Regions from separate parts of the Saccharopolyspora taberi genome, predicted to be linked through region 3. Evidence: riboswitches for the same ligand, from Rfam matches in the RefSeq annotation. Region 3 holds a riboswitch; each other region holds the start of a gene.
What was found. Region 3 has a riboswitch for glycine ahead of gcvT (glycine cleavage system aminomethyltransferase GcvT). Riboswitches for the same ligand answer to the same signal wherever they lie in the genome.

Region 1 (6,314 bases), on a different contig from region 3:
TTCGCCGCCGAGATGATCAACACAGAGTGAGAAAACTCGATCGAGGGAAACTCAATCAGGTGGATCAAGGTAGCGGATGCGGTGTGACGGCCGGTTCTGCCGATAAAGAAGGTGAAGTCCTCTCCATAACCGCAGGAGGAAATCGAGATGACCGCACTCCCGCTGATCGGCCGCGCGCTCGTGGCCACCGCGCTGACCGCGGGCGCCGTGCTCACCCCGGCGGCTGCCTCCGCCGTCCCGGTCGCCAGCACGTTGCAGCTCTCGGTCACCGGCCAGCCCGGCACCAGCGGATTCCGCACCGCGCTGCTGACCTGCGAGCCGCACGGCGGCACGCACCCGAACGCCCAGAAGGCGTGCGCGGACCTCATCGAGAACAACGGCGACCTGCACGCGATGGCCAAGCAGGAACCCCGGCCGATGATGTGCACGCTGGACCTCAAGGAAGTCACGGTCCGCGCCACCGGCACCTGGCGCGGCAAGCAGGTCGACTTCGAGCAGAAGTTCCCGAACATCTGCGTCGCCAAGTCGCACACCGGCGAGGTCTTCGCGTTCTGAGCCCGCCCCGCGAGCCCCTGATCACACCGTGACCAGGGGCTTGCGGCATTTGGGCGGGTTACCGTTGGCGCATGGCACCACAGGACACTGGTTCGCCGGATCGGCGCTGGCCACGGCGGTTGTTCGCGGTGGGCAGCGACCCCGATCCGAGGTTCACGCTCGCCAACGAGCGCACGTTCCTCGCCTGGATCCGGACATCGCTGGCGCTGATGGCCGCCGGAGTCGGGGTGGAGGCGCTCAACGCCGTCACCCCCGACCAGTCGAGTCCACTGCGGACGGTGCTGGCGATCCTCCTGCTGCTGGCCGGAGTCCTGTGCAGCGCGACCGCGTTCGGCCGGTGGATGACCACCGAACGCGCGATGCGGACGAACGCCTCGCTGCCCGCACCGCGGCTCGGCCCGCTGCTCGGCTACGGCCTGGCGGCGATCGGCGTGGTCGCCTGCGCCCTGCTGCTGATCACCGGGATCTGACCGTGCCAGGCCCGTGGGACCCCGGACTCCAGGTCGAGCGCACGACGCTCGCGTGGCTGCGCACCACGCTCGCCTTCGTCGTCGGCCTCATCGTGCTCATCAGGCTGATCCTGCACCACAGCGTGCTCGCCGGGATCGCCTGCGCCGTGCTGACGCTGCCGCTGGCGGTCGTGATCGCCTGGTTCACCTGGCGCAGGCACCAGCGGACCGAGCGCTGCCTCCGCGCCGAGCACCCGCTGCCCGCCGCAGTGCTGCCCGCCGCGGTCGCGCTGCTCGCGATCCTCGGCGGCTGCACCGGGATCGTGTACGTGCTTACCGTCTGAGCGGTCAGGCCAGCGACAGCTGGGTCTCCACGTTGCCGCGGATCGCGTTGGAGTACGGGCAGACCTGGTCGGCCTCCTCGGTCAGCTTCCTGGCCTGGGCCTCGTCGAGGCCCGGCAGGCTGACCGAGAGCTCGACCTCCAGGCCGAAGCCGCCCTCGTCGTTGCGGCCGATGCCCACGCGGGCGGTCACCTCGGAGCCGGTGATGTCGGCCTTCGCGCGGCGGGCGACGACCTGGAGCGCGCCGTGGAAGCAGGCGGCGTAGCCGGCGGCGAACAGCTGTTCCGGGTTGGTGGCGTCGCCGCCCGCGCCGCCCATCTCCTTCGGCACGGCGAGATCCAGGTCGAGGATCCCGTCCGAGGAGCGGGCCTTGCCATCCCGGCCCGCTCCGGTCGCGGTGGCTTCCGCGGTGTACAGCGCAGTCATGATCCGTTCCTCTCCTCGGGTCGAACGAGCCCAACAGTAGCGTGCAACTAAATTGCACACAACCAATCTGGCGGAAGTATGCCCGAACGCACAACCGGGCGCCCGGTCCATCCACACTGGACGGATCAGGCGCCCGGAAGCGCGCTCAGCACTCGATGACGTTGACGGCCAGCCCGCCGCGCGCGGTCTCCTTGTACTTGACCTTCATGTCGCGGCCGGTCTCGCGCATCGTCTTGATCACCTTGTCCAGCGACACGAAGTGCGATCCGTTGCCGCGCAACGCCATCCGCGCCGCCGTGATCGCCTTGACCGACGCCACCGCGTTGCGTTCGATGCACGGGATCTGCACCAGCCCGCCGATCGGGTCGCAGGTCAGGCCCAGGTTGTGCTCCATCGCGATCTCCGCGGCGTTCTCCACCTGCGCCGGGGTCCCGCCCAGCACCTCGGCCAGCCCCGCAGCCGCCATCGAGCACGCCGACCCGACCTCGCCCTGGCAGCCGACCTCGGCGCCCGAGATCGACGCGTTCTCCTTGAACAGCACCCCGATCGCCGCCGCGGCGAGCAGGAACCGCACCACGCCGTCCTGGTCGGCGCCCGGCACGAACCGCGTGTAGTAGTGCAGCACCGCGGGCACGATCCCGGCCGCGCCGTTGGTCGGGGCCGTCACCACCCGGCCGCCCGCCGCGTTCTCCTCGTTGACCGCCAGCGCGAACAGCGTGACCCACTCCATCGGGTCGTCCTGCTCGGTCAGCGACTCCGCCAACGCCGCCGCGCGCCGCCGCACCTTCAGGCCACCGGGCAGCTCACCGGTGTTGGCGCACCCGTTCGCCACGCACTCGGCCATGACGTGCCAGATGTGCAGCAGCTCCTTGCGCACCGCGTCCTCGGTGCGCCACGACAGCTCGTTCGCCAGCATCACCCCGGAGATCGGCAGCCCCGACTCCGCCGTGTGCGCCAGCAGCTGCTCACCCGTGCGGAACGGCCACGCCACCTCGGTGGTGTCCGGTTTGATCCGGTCGGTCCCGGTCGCTTCCTCGTCGACCACGAATCCGCCGCCGACGGAGTAGAACACCGCCGACTCCACCTCGTCGCCCGCCGCGTCCCACGCGGTGAACCGCATCCCGTTGGGGTGCAGCGGAAGCGACTTGCGCCGGTGCATCACCAGGTCGCGATCGAGCGAGAACGCGATCTCGCTGACGCCGTCCAGCCGCAACCGGCCGGTCTCCCGGATCTCGGTCACCCGCGGCTCCACCGCCGCCGGGTCCACCGACTCCGGCGCGTGCCCTTCCAGCCCCAGCAGCACCGCTTTCGGACTGCCGTGACCGTGCCCGGTCGCTCCCAGCGACCCGAACAGCTCAGCTTTGACCCGCGACACCCGGGGCAGCAGCCCCGCCCCGCGCAGCCGGGCGACGAAGGTCGCCGCCGCGCGCATGGGGCCGACGGTGTGCGAACTCGAGGGGCCGATGCCCACCGAGAAGAGGTCGAAGACGCTGATCGCCATTGATCCGCCCTCCGCTTGTGCCCGGCTACGCCCCGGTCAGTTCGGCGTACTGCTCGGCGCTGAGCACCTCGCCGGTCTCGGTCGCCCTGACCTCGATCAGCCAGCCGTCGCCGAACGGATCGGCGTTGACCTGAGCGGGATCGCTCACCACGGACTCGTTGATCGCCACGACCTCGCCGGTGACCGGCGCGTAGAGGTCGCTGACCGACTTCGTCGACTCCAGCTCACCGCAGGCGCCGCCCGCCTCGATCCGCGCGCCGACCTCGGGCAGCTCCACGAAGACGATGTCGCCGAGCGACTCGGCCGCGTACGGGGTGATGCCGATGCGGACCACGCCGTCGCGGTCCTCGATCCACTCGTGCTCTTCGGTGTAGCGCAGGTTGGTGGGCAGGGACATGGGAGGCTCCGTCGCTTTCGGGGGCATGGGAATGCCCGGGATGGTTGGGCCTCCCCCTCTGTTGCGGAACCTGAGAGCTTCACCGCTTCGTCGCGGTTTGCACCGTGGGTGCGGCGCCGTGGCGCGCGCTTTCCAGAGTTGCCTCGCCCGAGCGGTCATGGGTGCCTGAGAGTTTGCGGGGAGTCTTGCTCCTTCGGCGCCCTGGTGCACCTGCGGTGCTCAGGGTCTCTCCCGCCCGGGTTCTGCGGCCGGTATGCGGTTGTCATGCTCCGCGCCAAACGATAAACGGGCCGGCCGAGGTGTCAATGGCCCGCCCCTGGTCCGCCACCGGATGTTCGCCCGGCGATTTCCCGGGCGCCCGGTCCCATACGCTGGGAACCGCGGGGAGGAGGCGACGATGCTGGACATCCGGGCGCTGATCGAGCGGGTCGGGCCGACGCTGCTGCGCACCGTGATCCTCCCGGAGTCCACCGACTGCGTCGGCGACGTCGTCATCGCCGAGCCGGAGCAGCCGCCGCGGGCCGCCCAGGGCGACCTGGTGCTGGGCGTCGCGGTCCGCGGGTCCGGGCAGGCAGCCGCGCTCGCCAGGGACTGCGGGGCGGAAGGCGCGGCGGCCCTGCTGCTCAAGCCGCCGCTGTCCGGCGACCCGGCGGTGGTGGCCGCGGCCCAGGAGGCCGGGATCGCGCTGGTCGAGGTGCGGGCGGGCACGGCGTGGGCGCAGCTGGTGTGGCTGATCCGGGCGGCGCTGGCCGGGACGGCGACGCAGGAGACCGACACCCGCGGCCCACCGCTGGGCGACCTGTTCCGGCTGGCCGACGCGGTCGCCGACGTCGTGGACGCGCCGGTCACCATCGAGGACGCGCACTCCCAGGTGCTGGCCTACTCCGCCCGGCAGGACCTGACCGACCCCGCCCGGATCTCCACGATCATGGGCCGCAAGCAGCCGGACGACGTGCTGGCCAAGTTCCGCGCCCGGGGCACGTTCCGGCAGCTCAGCAAGGGCCGGTCGGCGATCTTCGTGCCCGCCCAGGGCGACGGCACGCTGCCCAGGCTGGTGGTCCCGATCCGGATGGGCGGCGAGCTGCTGGGGTCGATGTGGGCGGTGGTGCCTGGCGAGGTGTCCGAGGAGCGGTCGACGGCCTTCGCCGACACCGCGCCGCTGGTCGCGCTGCAACTGCTGCGCTGGCGCGCGGTCGCCGACGCCGAGCGGCAGCGGTCGGCCGAGCAGGTGCGGCAGCTGCTGGAAGGCGGCGAGCGGTGGCGGACCGCGGCGACCGAGCTGGCGGTCTCGCAGGACCCGCACCGGGTGGTCGCGCTCGGCGTGAGCGCCTCTGCCGAGCAGGCGGAAGGGCACCGGCTGGCGATCTGGGAGTGGATCACGCGCGGGGTCGGGCGGCGCCCGCTGGTGACCGAGATCGGCAACGTGCTCTACGCGCTGGTGCCGGACCGGCCCGGCCAGGGCGGCTGGCCGGTGCTGCGCGCGGCGCTGACCGCGAGCGAGGACGAGCCGAAACCGCTGGTCGCCGTGGGCACGGCAGTCGGCGTCGCCGATCTCGCGCGCTCGCGCGCGGAGGCCGACGAACTGCTTGCGCTACTGCGCGCCGGGCAGGTGCGCAAGCGGGTCGCGGTGTACGAGGACCTGTGGCACCTGCTGGTGCTGAGCCGGATGGCGGGGGCGTCGACCGACGCCGGGGTCGCCTCGCTCGGACCGCTGCCGCTGTTGCGCGAGCACGACCGCGATCAGGGCACCGAGTACCTCAGCACGCTGCACGCGTGGCTGCGCCACCCCGGCGATCCGCGGACCGCCAGCCGCGACCTGCGGGTGCATCCGAACACTTTCCGGTACCGGATGAAGCGGATCACGCAGCTGGTCGATGTCGATCTCGACGATGCCGACGTGCGGGCCGCGCTGCTCGTGCAGTTGCTCGCCGAGCGGTGGGCTCAGCACGGGTGAGGGGGGGTTGGGGTTGTGGCGGTTTGGGTTCTGTTGCGTGGGTGGTTTCCGGGGCTCTCGCCGACCCCGGACCCCCGGCAGACCCCCGGCAGACCTCCGGGATGAGTGGGGGTTGTGCGCTGCGGTTCGGTTGGGGTGGTTCTCATCCCGTCGGCCTCCACAAGGGCTATCAGACCGCGTCAAGGGGGCGGTTTGTGTTGGCCCGCTGCGGTTTCCGGGCTTGTGCCCCCTTGACACGGTCTGATCGGGCTGGCGCCAGGCCGACGGGATGAGAACCAAACCCCGCCCTTGTGGGTGGGGACTTCGTTGTTGCTGGGCACGGTTGGCTCAGTGGCGGCGATGCGTTCCTCAGGCCCCGAGCGCCTGCTTCGCCCGGTCGGTCGCGAGTTCTGGGCGGGACGCGGGGTTGTCCTGGTAGTGGCGCAGCAGGGCCAGCAGCACCGCCGGGTCGCCCGCGAGGTCGCGGCCGGGGATGCGCAGGGCCGGGACTTCGGGCAGCTTGTCCTCGTGCCAGATCCGGGCGATCTGGCGCCTGCGCCAGGACGCTCCCGGTCGGCCCGAGATCCAGATCTCCGGGCCGTCGCGGTGCAGCGGGCGGATCTCGGCGACGTCGCCCCACGGCAGGAACGACTCGTGGGTCCAGCCGCGGTGGTGGATCCCCGCCGGGGAGAGCCGGACCTTCCCCGGCGC
Region 2 (6,314 bases), on a different contig from region 3:
ATCGGGTTAACGACACGGCTGGGTGGACCGACATCCGGTACGGAGGTGCGACCGAAGATGAGCACGGAGACGTCAGCGGCCGAGGCCGATTCCGACCAGTCCGCCGAACTGCCCACCGCGCCGCGCAGCGTGGTGTGGAGCGGTGGGCACTCCTACGTCCTCGAAGGGGTCCGCGGCGCCCGCTGGGCCGGGGTCGACGACCGCCGCCGCGCCCGCTTCCTCACCGACGCGGACCTCCAGCGCCGCGGGTGGAGTCACCACCCGCGCTGAGCCGCTCGCCGACCGTGGTGACCTCGGCCGCCACGAGCGTTGTGGGCGGAATGTGGCACCCTGATCGGTGAACGGTGCACGCCAGGTGCACCGGTGCGGGGCAGTTCGCACAACCGTTTCGGGGAGGGGCTCGTGGTGCAGGACGCCGACGGCACCACGGAGAACGCCAACCGGGGACCGCAACCCCGCCCGGCCGGTGGCTCCGCCGCGGGGGCCGACCCGGGGCTGGCCCGGATCAAGGAAGCCGCCGCGGGCATCTGGGACGACCCGTGGTGGACGATCCCCAACCTGCTCAGCGTGATCCGGCTGGCCGGTGTCCCGCTGTTCCTCTGGCTCCTGCTGGGCCCGCAGAGCGACCTGCTCGCGCTGCTGGTGCTGGTCGTCAGCGGCGTGACCGACTGGCTCGACGGAAAGCTCGCCCGCTGGCTCAACCAGTACAGCCGCGTCGGAGAGCTGCTGGACCCGGCCGCCGACCGGCTCTACATCGTCGCGACGCTGGTCGCCTTCGTCCTGCGCGACGTCGTGCCCTGGTGGGTCGCCGCGGCGCTGATCGGCCGCGACCTCGTGCTCACGCTGTGCCTGCCGGTGCTGCGCTGGCACGGCTACGAGCCGCCGGAGGTGCACTACCTCGGCAAGGCCGCCACGTTCTGCCTGATGTACGCCTTCCCGCTGCTGTTGCTGGTGCAGGGCGACTTCACCTTCTCCGGGGTGATCCGCCCCATCGCCTACGCCTTCACCTGCTGGGGCGGCGCCCTCTACCTGTGGGCAGGGGTGCTGTACCTGATCCAGGTCGTGGCCGCGGTGCGCGCCGCCCGGTCCGCCGCCCGCGCCTGAGCGCCCGCCCGCAGGTCGTCTTGCGGCACCCGCAGTCGGCCCAATACGCTCGCCGGGCCGTCGCGATCTTCGTCGCGGTGGCCCGGCAGCGGCGGAGAACAGGAAGGCGGGACCAGTGGCGGCCCCCGAAGGCATCAAGTACACCAGCGAGCACGAATGGGTGCGCCCCACCGGCGAGGACACCGTCCGCGTGGGCATCACCGAGTACGCCCAGCAGCAGCTCGGCGACGTGGTCTTCGTGCAACTGCCCGGTGTCGGCGACGAGCTGGACGCCGGCGCCGCCATGGGCGAGGTCGAGTCGACCAAGAGCGTCTCCGACATCTACGCCCCGCTCGCAGGTTCGGTCACCGCGGTCAACGACAAGCTGGACACCGAGCCCGAGCTGGTCAACACGGACCCGTACGGCGAGGGCTGGATGGTCGAACTGCGGTTGAGCGACCCGGCCGCGCTGGACGGCCTGCTCGACGAGAACGCCTACCGGGAGCTGACCGACCAGGACTGATCGTCGATCTCGGCGGTGTCCTCGGCCGATGTCGGGACTCGCGCGTACGGGGCGGGGTGCGACACGGTACGTTGGAAGGCACTTCGCACGATCTATCCGCGTAGAGGAGAGCTCAGGTGAGCCAACACCCTGGCTCCGGCGACGTTCCGCCGGAGCAGTCACCGGAGACCACCTCGGTCTTCAGGCCCTTCCTCTCGGAGCCGGAAAGCACCGAGAGCGCGCCCTCGGAGCCTGCCGCTTCCGGGGTCGATGCGCTGCCCGCGGGTTCCGCCCTGCTGGTGGTCAAGCGCGGCCCGAACGCGGGTTCGCGATTCCTGCTCGACCGGGACACCACCAGCGCCGGACGGCACCCCGACAGCGACATCTTCCTCGACGACGTCACGGTGTCGCGACGGCACGCCGAGTTCCGCCGCGAGGGCAACGACTTCGTGGTGGTCGACGTCGGCAGCCTCAACGGCACCTACGTCAACCGCGAGCCGGTGGACACCTCGGTGCTGGCCAACGGCGACGAGGTGCAGATCGGGAAGTTCCGGTTGGTGTTCCTGACCGGCCCGATCGACGGGGGACAGGGCCGCTAGGCCGAGGAGAGAGACCGACATCGGGGCGGCGCCGGTAACCGGCGCCGCCCCGGTCGTTGGGAACTACGCGAACCCGCTTCGCGGCGGACCATCCCGATCTCGCCCGAATTCACCCGCAATCCGCAGTCTTGCAGGGAATTCGAGGACTTCCGGCGGACCCGGAGAGGGCCGTCGGCGGTGTATCGTGCTGGGTGTTGCTCAATGAAGAGCGCTCAGGTATCGGTTCTCGGCCTGCCGAGCCGGGCAGTGGCTGGACGACAGCCGAGGGATGGGCGTGTCCGCCGTATCGCGGGTAGCGTCGGAGGCGCCGGTGCGCGATCCTCGAGGAGGACGTCACGCCCCGGCGCGCTGGAGGAGGCGATTTGACGATGAGCAGTGAGATGCGCGTCGTCGGCGTGCGAGTGGAACTACCAGCCAACCAGCCGATCCTGTTGTTGCGCGAGACCGAGGGCGAACGCTACCTGCCGATCTGGATCGGCTCGGTGGAGGCGACCGCCATCGCGCTGGAGCAGCAGGGCGTGCGACCCGCCAGACCCCTGACCCACGACCTGCTCAAGGACGTCATCGGGGCGCTCGGGCGTGACCTGGAGCAGGTGCGCATCACCGACCTGCAGGAGGGCACGTTCTACGCGGAGCTCGTCTTCGACGGGGACGTGCGGGTCTCGGCCAGGCCCAGCGACTCGGTCGCCCTGGCGCTGCGGGTGGGCGTTCCGATCCACGCCGACGAGTCGGTGCTGGACGAGGCCGGGCTCATCATCCCGGACGAGCAGGAGGACGAGGTCGAGAAGTTCCGGGAGTTCCTGGACTCGGTCTCCCCGGAGGACTTCCGCGGCGCCGACACCTGAGCCGGTCGGCACCACGGCTTACCCGGCCCCCGGCGCGCCCCGCGCCGGGGGCCGGTTCGTCTCCCCGCGCGTCGCGTTGACCGGTCTTCCGGGCAGGCTTACCGTCGAGGAGACGCGAATCGCCCGCATGTGATTCAGACCAGCATGTGGTTCGGCGCCCGCGCAGGCGCGGCCCGGGCGTTCGCGGCGCCCTGATCATGTCGATGCAGGGCCTTGGCGGTCGTCGGCGGAAGCCGGACGAGGGGAGGCAGGCGTGGTCGAGGAGGCACCCAACCGGGATGCTGCCGCGGAGCAGGGAGAGCTGTTCCCCGACGCCTCGCTACCGGACGAACTCGTGGGGTACCGCGGTCCGGCCGCCTGCCAGATCGCGGGCATCACCTACCGCCAGCTGGACTACTGGGCCCGCACCAAGCTGGTCGGGCCGTCCATAAGAGGTGCGGCGGGGTCCGGCTCGCAGCGGCTGTACTCCTTCAAGGACATCCTGGTCCTCAAGGTGGTCAAGCGGCTGCTCGACACCGGCGTCTCGCTGCACAACATCCGGGTCGCCGTCGAGCACCTGCGCCACCGCGGAGTCCAGGACCTCGCCAGGATCACGCTGTTCAGCGACGGCACGACCGTCTACGAGTGCACCTCGGCCGAGGAGGTGGTCGACCTGCTGCAGGGCGGCCAGGGGGTGTTCGGCATCGCCGTCAGCGGTGCCATGCGGGAGATCAGCGGCACGATTCACGAGTTCCCCGCCGAGCGCGCCGACGGCGCCGAAGTGGTCGCCCCCGTCAACGACGAACTCGCCCGCCGCCGCCGGGACCGCCAGACCGGTTGATCGATCGGTCCGCTGTGCGCACGGCAGGGCGGAGCACGAACGATGCGGCGAAACGGACGCCCAGGATCCCGTTGAGATCGGGTAGGCTTCGCTGCATCGCTGACCCCGCGCGGGAGAGTCCGCGCCGGTGAGGAGCACCGGTGCGGCGCCGAAGGAGCAACTCCTCCCCGACAACCTCTCAGGCCAACCGGACCGCACGGGCGAGATACCTCTGGAAAGCGGGTCACCACGACCGTGGTGCCCCCGCCGACGGTGCAAGCCCGGCCCCCGGCCGGGTGAAGCTCTCAGGCGTTCGCGGCGCGGACATTGACAGAGGGGGAGGGCAGCACCGGTGTGCTGCCACCCTGTGTCCGCCGTGAAAGACGAGGTTTTGGCGATGACCGACGTGACCCATGACCGCATCCCGCTCGCCGCGCTGGAGCACGGCACCCCGTTCGCCGACCGGCACGTGGGCCCCGCGCCGGCCGAACTCGCGCACATGCTCGAGGTGATCGGGGTCGGGTCGCTGGAGGAGCTGGGGCAGCACGCGGTGCCGGAGGGCATCCGCGAGCGCGACCTGGAGCTGGCGCTGCCGGAACCGGCGACCGAGGCCCAGGCGCTGGCCGAGCTGCGGTCCCGCGCGCAGCGCTGCCGCCCGCACGCGGAGATGATCGGGCTCGGCTACTACGGGACGGTCACCCCGCCGGTGATCCTGCGCAACGTGCTGGAGAGCCCGGCCTGGTACACCGCCTACACGCCCTACCAGCCGGAGATCTCGCAGGGCCGGCTGGAGGCGCTGCTGAACTTCCAGACGATGGTCGCCGACCTGACCGGCGTGCCCGTCGCCAACGCCTCGATGCTCGACGAGTCGACCGCCGCCGCCGAGGGCATGACCCTGGTCCGGCGGGCGGGCCGGGCGAAGTCGGCCCGGTTCGTCGTCGACGCCGACACCCTGCCGCAGACGCTGGCCGTGCTGAGGACCCGCGCCGAGCCGCTGGGCATCGAGGTCGTCGTCGCCGACCTCTCGCAGGGCGTCGCCGGGCTGCCGGAGGGCGACCTGTTCGGCGCGCTGCTGGCCTACCCGGGCGCGTCCGGCGAGGTCCGCGACCACGAGGCCGTCATCGCCGAGGTCCACGACCGCGGTGGCCAGGTCGTGGTGGCCGCCGACCTGCTCGCGCTGACGCTGCTGCGCCCGCCGGGCGAGATCGGCGCCGACGTCGTCGTGGGCACCACCCAGCGGTTCGGCGTGCCGATGGGCTTCGGCGGGCCGCACGCCGGGTACATGGCGGTGCGCAAGGGGATCGAGCGGCAGCTGCCCGGCCGGCTGGTCGGCGTCAGCGTCGACACCGACGGCAACCAGGCGTACCGGCTGGCGCTGCAGACCCGTGAGCAGCACATCCGCCGGGAGAAGGCGACGAGCAACATCTGCACCGCGCAGGTGCTGCTGGCGGTCGTGGCGTCGATGTACGGCGTCTACCACGGCCCGGCCGGGCTGCGCGCGATCGCGACCAGGGCGCACCGGATGGCCGCGGTGCTGGCCGAGCGGCTGCGCCGCGGCGGGGTCGAGGTGCTGCACCGCGACTTCTTCGACACCGTCGTCGCCCGGGTTCCGGGCAAGGCCGACGAGGTCGTCGCGGCGGCCCGCGGCGAGGGCGTGAACCTGCGCCGCGTCGACGCCGACCACGTGGGCGTCAGCTGCGACGAGACCACCACCCGCGCCCTGCTGGCCAAGGTGTGGAAGGCGTTCGGGCTGGACGAGGTGGACGTCGACGAGCTCGACGCGGGCACCCCGGACGCGCTGCCCGCCGGTCTGCTGCGCACCTCGGAGTACATGACCCACCCGGTGTTCCACACCCACCGGTCGGAGACCTCGCTGCTGCGCTACCTGCGGGAGCTCTCGGACAAGGACGTCGCGCTGGACCGCAGCATGATCCCGCTGGGCTCGTGCACGATGAAGCTCAACGCGACCGCCGAGATGGAGCCGATCACCTGGCCGGAGTTCTCCGGGCTGCACCCGTTCGCGCCCGCGCAGGACGCCGAGGGCCTGCTGGAGATCGTCTCCGACCTGGAGGGCTGGCTGGCCGAGATCACCGGTTACGACGCGGTGAGCCTGCAGCCCAACGCGGGCAGCCAGGGCGAGTTCGCCGGTCTGCTGGCCATCCGCGCCTACCACCACAGCCGTGGTGAGGCCGAGCGGGACGTGTGCCTGATCCCGGCGAGCGCGCACGGCACCAACGCCGCCAGCGCGGTGATGGCCGGGCTGCGCGTGGTCGTCGTGCGCTGCGACGAGTCCGGCAACATCGAGCTGGACCACCTGCGCGAGGTCGTCGGGAAGCACCAGGACGACCTGGCCGCGATCATGATCACCTACCCGTCCACGCACGGCGTCTACGAGGACACCGTGCGGGAGGTCTGCGGGCTGGTGCACGACGCGGGCGGCCAGGTCTACGTCGACGGCGCCAACCTCAACGCCCTGATCGGCCTCG
Region 3 (6,314 bases):
AGCACCGCGCCGATCAGCCCGTCGTCTACCAGCTTCTCCATCGCACGACCGCCGGTGCCGGTCGCGTGGAAAACCAGCGGGTCGTAGCGCTCCGACAGCCGGTTCGCGACCTCGGTGACGCACGGCGTGGTCACCCCGAACATCGACAGCGCCACCGCGGGCCTGTCCGCCTCCTCCGGGACCGGGTGCGCGATGGCGCCCGCCAGCGCGTGCGCGGCGTTGGCCAGAACCTGCCGGGAGATCCGGTTCAGCCCGGCGACATCGGTCACCGACGGGAACATCGCGATGTCCGTCGCGTCCACATAGGACGAAACGTCGCCGGAGGCCACCGTGGACACCATCACCTTGGGGACACCGACCGGCAGCGCCCGCATCGCGGGCGCGCACAGGGCCGTGCCGCCGGAACCGCCGAGGCCGATCACCCCGCCCACGGCGCGGCCGGGCAGGAACCGCTCGAAGGCGGTGGCCATCGCGGTGACGGCGGAGCCGCGGTCGCCGGTGAACACGGCGGCGGAGCCGTCCGGGTGGTGCGCGGCGACCTCCGCGGCGGTGACGTCGGCGGCGGCGGCTGCGCCACCGGAGGTGCTGAGGTCGACCGTCAGCACCGGCACGCCGGCCGCGGCGAGGAGGCCGGCGACGTAGCGGAGCTCGGCGCCCTTGGTGTCGAACGTGCCGGCGACGTAGGCGGTCCGCATCGCATCCTCCCGATCATCGGCGACCGGCGGCGACTCTACTGACCCGGCCGCCCCCGCCGCAGCCCGGCGATCAAGGGAGGTCGACGCACCGCGTCGACGCCCGTCGAGTCGCCAGCCGCGCCTGGCAGACCCACCAGGAGGTCGACGCACCGCGTCGACGCCCGTTGAGCCGCCAGCCGCGCCTGGCAGACCCACCAGGAGGTCGACGCACCGCGTCGACGCCCGTTGAGCCGCCAGCCGCGCCTGGCAGACCCACCAGGAGTTGTCCGCTACGTCGTCCCAGACGTTGATCCACGGCCGCCGGGCCCCGCCGGCACGGGGCCCGGTCGGGGTCAGCGGTGTCCGCCCTTGCCGAACAGCTTGTTCTTGACCTGGTCGATCTTGTGCTTGTTCTTCGGATCGGAGGCGTACTTCTTGGCCTGGTTGATCACCATCCGGCCCTGCGGGCTCTTGGCGAACTGGGCGACCTTCTTGAACAGCGACATCACGTGCTCCCCGGCATCTGGATCAGGTGCCGTCCAGCGTACCGGCGATTCGGACGTCCGCGACCACCTTCAGCCCAGCACCCCGCTGACCGAGGCGTGGCCTTTGAGCAGGTTGCGGGCGATGGTGCGGCGCTGGATCTCGTCGGTGCCCTCGAAGATGCGCAGCAGCCGCAGGTCGCGGTACCAGCGCTCGATCGGCAGCTCCCTGGTGTAGCCCATGCCGCCGTGGATCTGCAGGACGCGGTCGACGATCTCGTTGGCGCGGACGCCGCCGTAGAGCTTGGCGATGGACTGGGCGTGCCGGGAGTCCATCCCGGCGTCGACCTGCCAGGCGGCCTGCAGCACCAGCCAGCGCAGCGCCTCGATCTCCACCGCCGAGTCGGCGAGCATCCACTGGATGGCCTGGCGTTCGGCGATCGGCTCGCCGAAGGTCTCACGGCTCTTGGCGTACTCGACGGCCATCTCGACCATCCGCTCGCAGCCGCCGAGCGCCCGCGCGGGCAGCAGGTAGCGGCCCCGGCCGATCCACTGCATCGCCAGCGCGAAGCCCTTGCTCTCCTCGCCGAGGATGTTGGCGTGCGGCACCCGCACGTCGTCGAACACCAGGGCCGCGGGCTGGCGCTCGCGCTCGCCCATGATCTCGATCGGCTCGGACTTCCAGCCCATGTCCCGGTCGGCCAGGAAGCAGGTGACCCCGCCGTTGGCCCGGTCGGTCACCGCGAACACCATCGTGAAGTCGGCGTCGATGCCGCCGGTGATGAACGTCTTCTCGCCGTTGATGACCCACTCGTCGCCGTCGCGGTAGGCGGTGGTGCGCAGGTTCCGGGCGTCCGAACCCGCTCCCGGCTCGGTGATCGCGAAGCAGGACTTGCGCTCGCCCGCGATGGTCGGCAGCAGGTAGCGCTGCTTCTGCTCCTCGTTGGCGTGGTAGAGGATGTTGTCGGCGTAGCCGCCGAACCGGAACGGCACGAAGGTTCGGCCGAGCTCGATCTCGATCAGTGCCGTCAGCACCGCCGACAGACCCATCCCGCCGTACTCCTCCGGCGTCTGCACGCCCCAGAACCCGGCGGCCTTCGCCTTGGCCTGGAGCCCGGCGAGCTCGTCCGGGGTCAGCCCGCGCTCGCCCGCGCGTTCCCGCCGCAGCACCTCCGGCTCCAGCGGCACCAGCTCGCGCTGCACGAAGTTGCGGACCCAGTCGCGGATGTCGCGCTCGGTGTCGGTCAGGGAGAAGTCGACCATCAGGGCTTCCTAACTAACGACGTTAGTTTTATGGCAGCCTAGGACTGCCCCGGCGACAGCCGCAAGAGGGCGACCGATGGAGACCGACCGTGCCCAGACCCAGCAACCCCCTGCTCTCGGCCGAGCGCATCCGCCGCGCCGGCCTGGAGCTCATCGACGCCCAGGGGCTGGAGGCGCTGTCGATGCGCAGGCTCGCCGAGCACCTCGGGGTCAGAGCCGCCTCGCTGTACAACCACGTCCAGACCAAGGACCAGCTGCTGCACGAGATCGCCGACGACGTGACCGCGGGCGTCGACGTCTCCGGCTTCGCCGTCGACTGGCCGACCGGCCTGCGGACCTGGGCGCGCTCCTACCGCGCCGCGCTCGCGGCGCACCCGCACCTGGTGCCGTACCTGGCCTCCGGCCCGGCCCGCCGGGAGGCGGCGCTGCGCCGCGCCGACGCCGTCCACGGCGGCCTGACCAGCGCGGGCTGGCCGCAGCGCTACGCGACGATGATCGGCGCGTCCACCAAGTACCTGGTGGTCGGCTCGGCGATGGGCTCGTTCTCCGGGGGCTTCCCGGACGACGCCGGGGTCTACGAGGACCGGTTCCCGCACCTGGAGCGCGCGCACCTGCTCAGCAGGCACGCCGAGATCGACCAGGACAGCTTCGAGCTCGCGCTCGGCGCGCTCATCGACGGTCTCCGGCAGCTCTACACCGAGCTGACCCGGGGCTGAGCCGCCGTGCCGAGCGGAGCGGCACAGCTCCCGCGAGCCGTCCCGAGCAGCTCGGACGACCGCCGCGCGACCGGCTGGGCGGGTTCCGCCCCGACTTCGACATCACTCACCCGTCCGGTTGACGAGGTCACCCCGGCTCCGTAGCGTCCTCGCGCAGAGGGACAACTGAACACCGAGCCGACGACGTCGTGCGGGAGAGTCCCCGCCGCCGGGCGGGGCGCCGAAGGAGCAATACTCCCCGTCAAACTCTCAGGCCCAGTCACCGCGCGACATCAGGCGAACACGGAGAAAAGCAGGGGCGCGCACGCCTCTCGCCCACGGTGCAAGCCGCGGCCCGCCGCGGTGAAACTCTCAGGCCAATGACTCCGGGGAGACCGCCGACCAGCGCTAACCCGCGCGGGTCGCAGTCGCGGTCCCCCCGATATGGTTGGAGCGGACCGGCCCGACTGCCGACCGGCGCCCACCAGGAGGAGTCCCGCACCAATGTCGTCGCCTCGACAGACACCCCTGCACCAGGTCCACGAATCGCTCGGGGCCACCTTCACCGAGTTCGCGGGCTGGCGGATGCCGCTGCGCTACTCCGGCGACACCGCCGAGCACAACGCCGTCCGCACCGCAGCGGGCCTGTTCGACCTGACGCACATGGGCGAGATCCGGATCAGCGGCCCGCAGGCCGCCGAGGCCCTCGACTACGCCCTGGTCGCCAACGCCTCCGGCATCGGCGTCGGCCGCGCCCGCTACACCATGATCTGCAACGCCGAGGGCGGCGTGCTCGACGACCTCATCGTCTACCGGCTCGGCGATCAGGAGTTCCTGATCGTGGCCAACGCGGCCAACGCCGCCGTGGTCTCGGCCGCGCTCGCCGAGCGGGTCGGCGGCTTCGACGCGACCCACGAGGACGTCTCCGCCGACTACGCGCTGATCGCGGTCCAGGGCCCGAAGGCGGTCGAGATCCTGGCGCCGCTGACCGACACCGACCTGGGCGCGGTCAGGTACTACGCCGGCTACCCGAGCAAGGTCGCGGGCAGGGAAGTGCTGCTCGCCCGCACCGGCTACACCGGCGAGGACGGCTTCGAGCTGTTCACCTCCCCCGCCGACGCCCCGGCGGTGTGGCAGGCGCTGACCGACTCCGGCGCCGCGCACGGGCTCCAGCCCGCCGGGCTGTCCTGCCGCGACACGCTCCGCCTGGAGGCGGGCATGCCGCTCTACGGAAACGAACTGTCCGCCGAGCTGACCCCGTTCCACGCCAACCTGGGCCGGGTCGTCAAGCTCGACAAGACCGCCGACTTCGTCGGCAGGGCCGCGCTGGCCGCCGTGGCCGCGCAGCCCACCGCGCGCACCCTCGTCGGGCTGCGCGCCGACGGCCGCCGCGCCCCGCGGCACGGCTACCAGGTGCTCGACGCCGACGGCGCCGAGATCGGCGTCGTCACCAGCGGCGCTCCCTCGCCCACCCTGGGCCACCCGATCGCCATGGCCTACGTCGACCGCGAGCACGCCGAGCCGGGTACCGGGCTCCAGGTCGACATCCGCGGGACCAAGGTTCCCGCCGAGGTCGTGGAGCTGCCGTTCTACCGCCGCAACGCCTGACCCAGACCGACGTCGAGATCCAAATCAGGAGGCAACACATGTCGACATCCGGCCTGTTCAACAGCCAGCTTTCCGCGGTGGACCCCGAGGTCGCGGCTGCGGTGGGCGCTGAGCTGAACCGGCAGCAGACGACGTTGGAGATGATCGCGTCGGAGAACTTCGCGCCCCAGGCGGTGCTGGAGGCGCAGGGTTCGGTCCTGACCAACAAGTACGCCGAGGGCTACCCCGGCAAGCGGTACTACGGCGGCTGCGAGCACGTCGACGTCGTCGAGCAGCTGGCCATCGACCGCGTCAAGAAGCTGTTCGGCGCCACCTTCGCCAACGTGCAGCCGCACTCGGGCGCCCAGGCCAACGCCGCGGCGATGTTCGCGCTGCTCAAGCCGGGTGACACGATCATGGGCCTGGACCTGGCCCACGGTGGCCACCTGACCCACGGCATGCGGATCAACTTCTCCGGCAAGCTCTACAACGTGGTCCCGTACCACGTGCGCGAGGACGACCACCGGGTCGACATGGACGAGGTCGCCCGGCTCGCCCGCGAGCACAAGCCGCAGCTGATCATCGCGGGCTGGTCGGCCTACCCGCGCCAGCTGGACTTCCCGAGGTTCCGCGAGATCGCCGACGAGGTCGGCGCGTACCTGATGGTCGACATGGCGCACTTCGCCGGTCTGGTCGCCGCCGGTCTGCACCCGAACCCGGTGCCGCACGCCCACGTCACCACCACCACGACGCACAAGACCCTCGGCGGTCCGCGCGGCGGCGTGATCCTGTCCTCGGACGAGGAGTTCACCAAGAAGTTCAACTCCGCGGTGTTCCCCGGCCAGCAGGGCGGGCCGCTGGAGCACGTCATCGCGGGCAAGGCGGTGCAGTTCAAGCTGGCCGCCGAGCCCGAGTTCGCCGACCGGCAGAAGCGGACCGTGGAGGGCGCGCAGATCCTGGCCCAGCGGCTGCTGGCCGAGGACAGCGCGAAGGCCGGCGTCCAGCTGGTCTCCGGCGGCACCGACGTGCACCTGGTGCTGGTCGACCTGCGCAACTCCGAGCTCGACGGCAAGCAGGCCGAGGACCGGCTGCACGAGATCGGCATCACGGTCAACCGCAACGCCGTCCCGAACGACCCGCGCCCGCCGATGGTGACCTCCGGTCTGCGCATCGGCACCCCGGCGCTGGCCACCCGGGGCTTCGGCAGGACCGAGTTCACCGAGGTCGCCGACATCATCGCCGAGGCGCTCAAGCCCGACTTCGACGATGCCAAGAGCAAGAGCCTGCGTGCCCGGGTGGAGGCCCTCGCGACGAGCTTCCCGCTCTACCCCAACCTGTAACACGCAGCTGACCCGGAAGCCGCATCTCGGACTTTTCGTCCGAGATGCGGCTTTTCGTGTCCACAGTGGACGTCACTTGGGAACGATTCGGAAAACCTCGGCCCGACAAGGGTTTCCACCCTTGCCAGGGTCGCCCGGATGGCCCAGTATCTCCCGCAGCGCTCGGCCCCACGCCGGGTTTCACGTGCCGGTGACCTGCCGTTCTCCCGACGGCCACCGCCACGCAGCAGGAGAACGGCCTCCAAAAGAGGCCGGAAGCCCTAAGGAGTCCCT

Region 1: it holds a riboswitch for glycine, as region 3 does, so the genes downstream of both, gcvH (glycine cleavage system protein GcvH) here and gcvT (glycine cleavage system aminomethyltransferase GcvT) in region 3, are expected to answer to the same signal.
Region 2: it holds a riboswitch for glycine, as region 3 does, so the genes downstream of both, gcvP (aminomethyl-transferring glycine dehydrogenase) here and gcvT (glycine cleavage system aminomethyltransferase GcvT) in region 3, are expected to answer to the same signal.

What each region holds. Positions count from the first base shown of each region.
Region 1 is NZ_BAAAUX010000012.1:100,758-107,071, forward strand. It holds gene ABD691_RS12990 (SSI family serine proteinase inhibitor) at 148-555, shown strand; gene ABD691_RS12995 (YidH family protein) at 627-1,025, shown strand; gene ABD691_RS13000 (DUF202 domain-containing protein) at 1,028-1,348, shown strand; gene ABD691_RS13005 (organic hydroperoxide resistance protein) at 1,353-1,775, opposite strand; gene ABD691_RS13010 (L-serine ammonia-lyase) at 1,918-3,273, opposite strand; gene gcvH (glycine cleavage system protein GcvH) at 3,299-3,670, opposite strand; glycine riboswitch at 3,719-3,812, opposite strand; glycine riboswitch at 3,813-3,914, opposite strand; gene ABD691_RS13020 (PucR family transcriptional regulator) at 4,068-5,624, shown strand; gene ABD691_RS13025 (hypothetical protein) at 5,973-6,314, opposite strand, start outside.
Region 2 is NZ_BAAAUX010000014.1:47,720-54,033, forward strand. It holds gene ABD691_RS14295 (hypothetical protein) at 58-270, shown strand; gene clsA (cardiolipin synthase ClsA) at 403-1,104, shown strand; gene gcvH (glycine cleavage system protein GcvH) at 1,220-1,606, shown strand; gene garA (glycogen accumulation regulator GarA) at 1,723-2,184, shown strand; gene ABD691_RS14315 (bifunctional nuclease family protein) at 2,553-3,029, shown strand; gene ABD691_RS14320 (MerR family transcriptional regulator) at 3,283-3,849, shown strand; glycine riboswitch at 3,950-4,054, shown strand; gene gcvP (aminomethyl-transferring glycine dehydrogenase) at 4,226-6,314, shown strand, end outside.
Region 3 is NZ_BAAAUX010000026.1:23,922-30,235, forward strand. It holds gene ABD691_RS28060 (Tm-1-like ATP-binding domain-containing protein) at 1-695, opposite strand, end outside; gene ABD691_RS28065 (hypothetical protein) at 1,028-1,180, opposite strand; gene ABD691_RS28070 (acyl-CoA dehydrogenase family protein) at 1,250-2,419, opposite strand; gene ABD691_RS28075 (TetR/AcrR family transcriptional regulator) at 2,509-3,135, shown strand; glycine riboswitch at 3,317-3,410, shown strand; glycine riboswitch at 3,411-3,511, shown strand; gene gcvT (glycine cleavage system aminomethyltransferase GcvT) at 3,619-4,722, shown strand; gene glyA (serine hydroxymethyltransferase) at 4,761-6,041, shown strand.